Regions from separate parts of the Faecalibacterium sp. Marseille-Q0746 genome, predicted to be linked through region 2. Evidence: riboswitches for the same ligand, from Rfam matches in the RefSeq annotation. Region 2 holds a riboswitch; the other holds the start of a gene.
What was found. A riboswitch is a leader RNA that binds a small molecule or an ion and turns the genes downstream of it on or off. The one in region 2 is predicted to bind thiamine pyrophosphate.

Region 1: it holds a riboswitch for thiamine pyrophosphate, as region 2 does, so the genes downstream of both, thiW (energy coupling factor transporter S component ThiW) here and thiT (energy-coupled thiamine transporter ThiT) in region 2, are expected to answer to the same signal.

Annotation. Positions count from the first base shown of each region.
Region 1 is NZ_JAFREI010000012.1:68,087-71,452, reverse strand. It holds gene thiE (thiamine phosphate synthase) at 1-22, opposite strand, end outside; gene thiM (hydroxyethylthiazole kinase) at 9-830, opposite strand; gene thiW (energy coupling factor transporter S component ThiW) at 843-1,358, opposite strand; TPP riboswitch at 1,539-1,645, opposite strand; gene J3351_RS08445 (SPFH domain-containing protein) at 1,838-3,127, shown strand; gene J3351_RS08440 (Trm112 family protein) at 3,142-3,366, shown strand, end outside.
Region 2 is NZ_JAFREI010000023.1:31,731-35,096, reverse strand. It holds gene J3351_RS12190 (recombinase family protein) at 1-464, shown strand, start outside; tRNA gene J3351_RS12185 (tRNA-Ala) at 644-719, opposite strand; gene thiT (energy-coupled thiamine transporter ThiT) at 986-1,558, opposite strand; TPP riboswitch at 1,647-1,749, opposite strand; gene J3351_RS12175 (sporulation transcriptional regulator SpoIIID) at 1,860-2,105, shown strand; gene sigG (RNA polymerase sporulation sigma factor SigG) at 2,142-2,906, opposite strand; gene J3351_RS12165 (sigma-70 family RNA polymerase sigma factor) at 3,141-3,366, opposite strand, start outside.

The sequences.
Region 1 (3,366 bases), on a different contig from region 2:
TATATTCTTCAGCGCACTTCATACTTGGCACCCTCTTCCAGCTGAGCCGGAGTCATATTGTAAATGGCATCAATGATGTAATTGCGGTAGGTGGCGTTGCCGTCCAGCGGGGTCAGCCGTGCATGGGCGATCTCGCCCGCAAGGCCCATGGCGCAGACGGCAGCAGCCGCAGCCTCCAGCGGCTGGCCGGGGTTGGCGGTGATAAAGGCCGCCGTCAAGGCAGAGAGCTGGCAGCCCGTGCCGGTGATGGCACTCATCATTGGGTGTCCGTTGCGGATGCAGTAGGCTTTTGCCCCATCGGCCACGATGTCAATGGCACCGGTAATGGCCACAACGGCACCGGTCTTTGCGGCAAAAGCCTTGGCAAAGGCCACCGCGCCGTCCAGATTTTCCTCGGTAACCTTGTCGGCCACATCGGCATCCACACCCTTGGTGGTGCCCGCACCGGAAGCCAGCGTCTTTACCTCGGAGATGTTGCCCCGGATGACCGTGAACTGCACCTCGTCCAGCAGACGGTAGGCCGTCTCGGTGCGCAGGGCGGAAGCGCCCGCGCCCACGGGGTCCAGCACCACGGGGTGGCCCAGTGCATTGGCCTTTTTGCCCGCCTTGAGCATGGATTCAATGGTGCGGCTGTTCAGGGTGCCGATGTTGATGTTCAGCCCGCCGCAGATGGTGGTGATATCCTCCACCTCGGCGGCATCGTCGGCCATAATGGGCGAAGCACCGCAGGCCAGCACCATGTTGGCGCAGTCGTTCACGGTGACGTAGTTGGTGATATTATGGATCAGGGGGCTTTTGGTGCGGACATTGGCAAACTGCTCTGCAAACATGACGCACCCCCGTCAGGAAAGGCTGCTCTGCATGGAGCGCAGGACACCGGAGTGCTGCAGGCTGTACACCAGCACGCCCGCAATGACCGCACCTACAGCGGTGGAGATGAGGAAGGGCACGATGTAGGCATAGAACGCGATGTCACCGGCGCTCTTGCCCATCAGGCAGATGGCCACCGGGTAAGCGCACAGGCCGCCCAGAATGCTGGTGCCGAACACCTCACCCACCAGGGTGGCGATCAGGTTTTTGGTCTTTGCGTAGACCAGGCCGCAGAGCAGGGCACCAAACATGCTGCCCGGGAAGGCCATCAGGCTGCCCAGACCCAGGATATTGCGGAGCAGCGAGGCCACAAAGGCCACGCCCACGCCCCACCAGGGGCCCAGCAGCACGGCGCAGAGCACATTGACCATGTGCTGCACGGGGGCGCACTTGCTGCCGAACATCGGGAAGCTGAACACACTGCCCACCACGCACAGGGCGCAGAACATTCCAGCGAGAGCCAGCTTTTTCACAGAGAATTTTTTCATTGGTAACTCCTCTTTCTCAAAAAGCGGTCGAGGCTTGCTGGCCTCCTCTCACGCCGGAACACGGCTTCCCATCGCAGTTATTTCAAGGCTCAGGGCGCTCCCCCTCAGCCCGGAGCCGCCCGTTGCGGCGGCTTGCGGCAACAAAAAACAGGAGACACCACAGCGGTGCCTCCTGCAAAAAATCATTTTCCTATGACTTCCTACGGCGGCATTATCCGCATCAGGTCAAGGGTCGAAGTTTGGTTACTTCCTCTCAGCCCGCCTCACGAGCTCCCCTGTGTTTTGTTTTTCGTAGGGTATTGTACACCCGCCGGAGCAAAAAAGCAAGAACAAGTTTTTCTTTCGCCTTTTTGCCGCCTTTTTGCCAAATCGCTTTTACAATTTTCCGGATTATGTTATACTTGTCCCAAATTTCGCAGCGCCCGGGGGAGCCATTCCCCGCTTTGGGGCACTGCCCGGCACAAAAGGAGATTGAAGTTATGGGTCTCATCAAAGCAGCTCTGGGCGCGGCATCCGGCGTGATGGGCGACCAGTGGAAGGAATATTTTTATTGTGACGCTCTGCCCGCGGAGGTGCTGGCCGTCAAGGGCCAGAAACGGACCAATGGCCGCTCTGCCAACCGGCACGGCAGCGAAAACGTCATCTCGGATGGCTCTGTGATCGCCGTGGCCGACGGCCAGTGCGTGCTGATCGTGGAGCAGGGCAAGGTGGTGGACCTCTGCGCCGAACCCGGCGAGTACACCTACAACACCGGCACCCAGCCCTCCCTGCTCAGCGGCGGGCTGAAGAACATCGACAGCGTGTTTGCCGAGCTGGGCAATCGGTTCAGCTTTGGCGGGCAGGCCGGTTCCGACCAGCGCATCTACTATATCAATACCCGGGAGCTCACCGGCAACAAGTACGGCACCCCCAACCCGGTGCCTTTCCGGGTGGTGGACCAGCGCGCCGGCATCGATATCGACATCGGCATCCGGTGCTTCGGCGAGTACAGCTACCGGGTGGTCAACCCCATCCTGTTTTACACCAACGTCTGCGGCAATGTGGAAAACGCCTACACCCGCGACGCGCTGGACGGCCAGCTCAAGACCGAACTGATGACCGCCCTTCAGCCCGCCTTTGCCCGGATCAGCGAGCAGGGCATCCGCTACTCCGCCCTGCCCGGCCACACCGCCGAGCTGGCCGAGGCCCTGAATCAGGAGCTGAGCGCCAAGTGGAGCAGGCTGCGCGGCATCGAGATCGTCTCTCTGGGCGTTTCCGGTGTCAAGGCCAGCGAGGAAGACGAGCAGATGATCAAGGAGCTGCAGCGCAGTGCGGCCTTTATGGACCCCACCCGCGCCGCCGCGCATCTGGTGGGCGCACAGGCCTCCGCCATGCAGGCTGCCGCCTCCAACACCGCCGCCGGTCCCGCCATGGCCTTTATGGGGATGAACCAGGCCGCTGCAGCGGGCGGTGTCAACGCCCGGGATCTCTACCAGATGGGCGGCCAGCAGCCCGCCGCGCAGCCTCAGGCCGCACCGGCCGCTGGCTGGACCTGCAGCTGCGGCCACACCGGCAACACGGGCAAGTTCTGTGCCGAATGCGGCAAGCCCCGGCCCGAAGCCCCGGCTGTCTGGGTGTGCAGCTGCGGTGCAAAGAACAGCGGCAAGTTCTGCTCGGAATGCGGCAAGCCCCGGCCCGCCGCCAAGTGCGCCAACTGCGGCTTTGTGCCTGCCGACCCGGCCAACCCGCCCAAGTTCTGCCCCGAGTGCGGCAAGCCCTTTGGGGCCTGAGAGGGGTCTGACGCATGGCTGAAAAGACAACGAATTATCAGTGCCCGGCCTGTACCGGCCCCCTGCACTACGATGGTGCCAGCGGCAAGCTGGTCTGCGATTACTGCGGCTCGGCCTACGACGTAAAGGACATCGAGGCCCGCTACGCCAAAAAGCAGGCCGCTGCCGACACTGCCGCCGAGGGTGATGCCAAAAAAGCCGCCCGCCTGCCCCGGCAGGACAGCCCGGTGTGGAGCGAG
Region 2 (3,366 bases):
CCAAGATGAGGGGTATCCCCAAAGAGCAGATCGTTACAAAACGCTATGAAAAAGAGAATGCGGAACGCAAGAATCATCTGCAAGACCTTCAGACACAGCGGAACAAGGCAGAAAAAGACCTGTTCGCACTGAAAACCGAGGTTTTAGCTTGCATCAAAGGTGAAAGCGTGTTACCGAGAGAAACCCTTGCCGAAATGATTACAGCGCAGGAAGAGAAACTCACGGAGCTGGAAAACCTTTGCGAAGCGGCCAGTGAAGAACTGGAGAAAACGGCTGAGCTGATGGATAAAGTGTCGCGGCTGTATGATGAACTGATTTCTTATGCTGACCTGTACGACAGTGCAAATTTTGAAGCGAAGAAGATGATCGTCAACCAGCTCATCCGCAGGGTAGACGTATATCGCGGATACCAGATCAACATCTCGTTCAACTTCGATCTCACTCCTTACATTGAGGGGGAGTGATACGTCCGCCTGCAAAACAGTCGGGCATCGAACAAGCATTTTCAAAAACAACGAAACAGCAAGAATTGGGGGTTGCCGTCCATACGCCTGCAAAATCAGGCATTTGGCTGATTTTCAGTGTGACCTCCAAGAAAGCAAAAAGAAAAGCACCATACTTCCTACGAAGTACAGTGCTTTTTTGGTGGAGAATAGCGGGATCGAACCGCTGACCTCTTGCATGCCATGCAAGCGCTCTCCCAGCTGAGCTAATCCCCCATAAAATCCAAGAAGCGAACCTCTTGGATGGAGTTTTTTGTTGGGAATTTGATTGTCGCAGGACTATCTGACTGGGGGTGTGTTTTGATACCAACCGGGCTCCCAGCTGAGCTAATCCCCCACATATTCGGTTGGTGTCCTGCGACGTGAGTTATTATACCAGCCGGGCGGGCGGTTGTCAACACCCAATTTGAAAAAGTCTGCAAAAACAAAAAAGCCCTGCCGGGCACGGAGCCGGGCAGGGCGCGGAACAAAGTGAAGATAGGTTAGGCCTTTGCGTGCTGGCGGTCAAAGATCTGCGGAGCCACACGGCAGAGCAGAACGGCGGCCACCATGGTCAGCAGGGTCTCGGGCAGCATGTAGCTGCCGTTGTACACCAGGCTGTAAGTCCAGGCAGACAGGCCTTCGTTCAGGTTGCCCCAGACCAGCACACCGGACAGGAAGCTGCACATAAAGCGCAGGAAGCCTGCCATAAATGTGCCCACGGCCACGCCGACCATCCGGTTCTTGAAGGGACGGGCAAAGAACTCGGCAGTGCCCAGCGCCATAAAGGCCACCAGGTAGTCCAGCAGGACTTCACCCAGGAAATACAGGAAGGTCGGGGTCGGGGGTGCCCAGAAGCCCAGCAGCATCTGCAGGCAGCCGTTGACAAAGCCGGTGAACAGGCCCCACTTCACGCCGTGGCGGAAGGAGACCAGCACAAAGGGCAGCATGCTCAGCAGGGTAACGCTGCCGCCGTTGGGCAGGGTGAAGAACTTGATGTTGCTCAGCACGGTGCCAATGGCGATCATCAGGGCGCACTCCACAAGAATGCGGGTCTTGGAATAGGTTTTTGACATGGGAGATTCCTCTTCTCAGATAATAGTACACAAAAACAAATGCACCCGCACAAAAAGGCAGGCGCATGGGCTTCGTTTGTGAAGAGGGTGGACCTTTCCGCAAACTACCTACGCCGGCATTACCCGGATCAGGTTCGAGGGTACTCCGCTCAGGTGCGGATCTCAGCTTTTCAGCGCCCCTGTTTTTATGTCCAGCTCCCAGTATAGCGGCCAGCGCCCAAATGTCAAGCCCCGGCGGGCATATTGGCGGCCGCTGGCTCATATTTTTTAGGGAGACCGCAAACAGGGGAGGCGTGACCGGATGAACGTGGAGCCGGAGCAGCGGGCGGCGCTGCTGGGAGAGTACATTGCAGAGCACAGTGCCACGGTGCGGGCAGCCGCCCGGGCGTTTGGGTGCAGCAAATCAACGGTGCACAAGGATGTATCCACCCGCCTGCGGGCCGTGGATGCGGCCCTGTTTGCCCGGGTGCAGGCCGTGCTGGCCCGCAACAAGGCCGAGCGCCATCTGCGGGGCGGGGCGGCGACCAGGCGCAAATACAAAAAGTAGGAGAGCGGCGCAGGGAGGCCTGTGCCGCTCTCCTGTTTATTTGTGCCGGAACTGCTCCAGCGCGGCCTTTTCCAGCCGGGAGACCTGCGCCTGGCTGATGCCGATCTCCCGCGCCACCTCCATCTGGGTCTCGCCCTTGAGGTAGCGCAGCTCCATGATCCGCTTTTCGCGCGGGGTCAGCCCGGCCACGGTCTGCCGGAACTCCAACCCGCTGATCCAGCTGTCCTCGCTGTCCGGGTCGCGCACCTGATCGATGACATACATGGCATCGCCGCCATCGGTGTAAAGGGGCTCTTCCAGGCTGATGGGCTCCACCACCGATTCCAGCGCCGCGTTCACCTCCCGGCGGGAAAGTCCTGCCTGCCGGGCCACCTCGTCCACGGTGGGCTCCCGGCCCAGCTGCTTTTCCAGCGTCTCCCGGGCCTGCATGGCCTTGTAGGCGGCATCGCGCAGGCTGCGGCTGACCCGCAGGGCGTTGTTGTCCCGCAGGAAGCGCCGGATCTCCCCGATGATCATGGGCACGCCGTAGGTGGAAAACCGCACCGGCTGGGCCGGGTCAAAGTTGTCGATGGCCTTGATGAGCCCGATGCACCCCACCTGAAACAGGTCGTCCAGATTCTCCCCCCGCTGCGCGAACCGTTGCACCACGCTCAGGACAAGCCGCAGGTTGCCCTCGATCATGGCCTGCCGGGCGGCGGCATCGCCTGCCCGCGCCCGGGTGAGCAGCTGCCGCTTTTCCGTTTCGGAAAGCACCGGCAGCTGGGCCGTGTCCACCCCGCATAATTCCACTTTGTTGTACATCCCCCGAACCTCCGGTTACGTTGATACCGGAAGTATGGGGTAAGAGGGCGGGGAAGATACATGGGAATTGTTAGCAGCCTCGCCCTCTCAGTCATTGCTTCGCAATGCCAGCTCTCCCAAAGGGAGAGCCTTTGGCAGGGCAACCGCAAGCAGGTGCTAAAGGCTGGGGCAGTCTTGGCTCCCCCTTTGGGGGAGCTGGCGCGTTAGCGCCTGAGAGGGTGAGCCAGCTGCCGGTTACTCCCGCTCCAGCACCTCTTTCAGCTGACGGATGATCCGCTTTTCCAGCCGGGAGATGTAGCTTTGGCTGATGCCAAGGGCATCGGCGGCTTCCTTCTGGGTGTGCTCCACGCCGTCCACAAGGCCGAAGCGCAGCTCCATGATCTGCCGCTCCCGGGGGGCCAGCTGCTCCACGGAGCGCCGGAGGGTGGCGCGCTCGGCGGCCTGCTCCAATTGCAGGCCC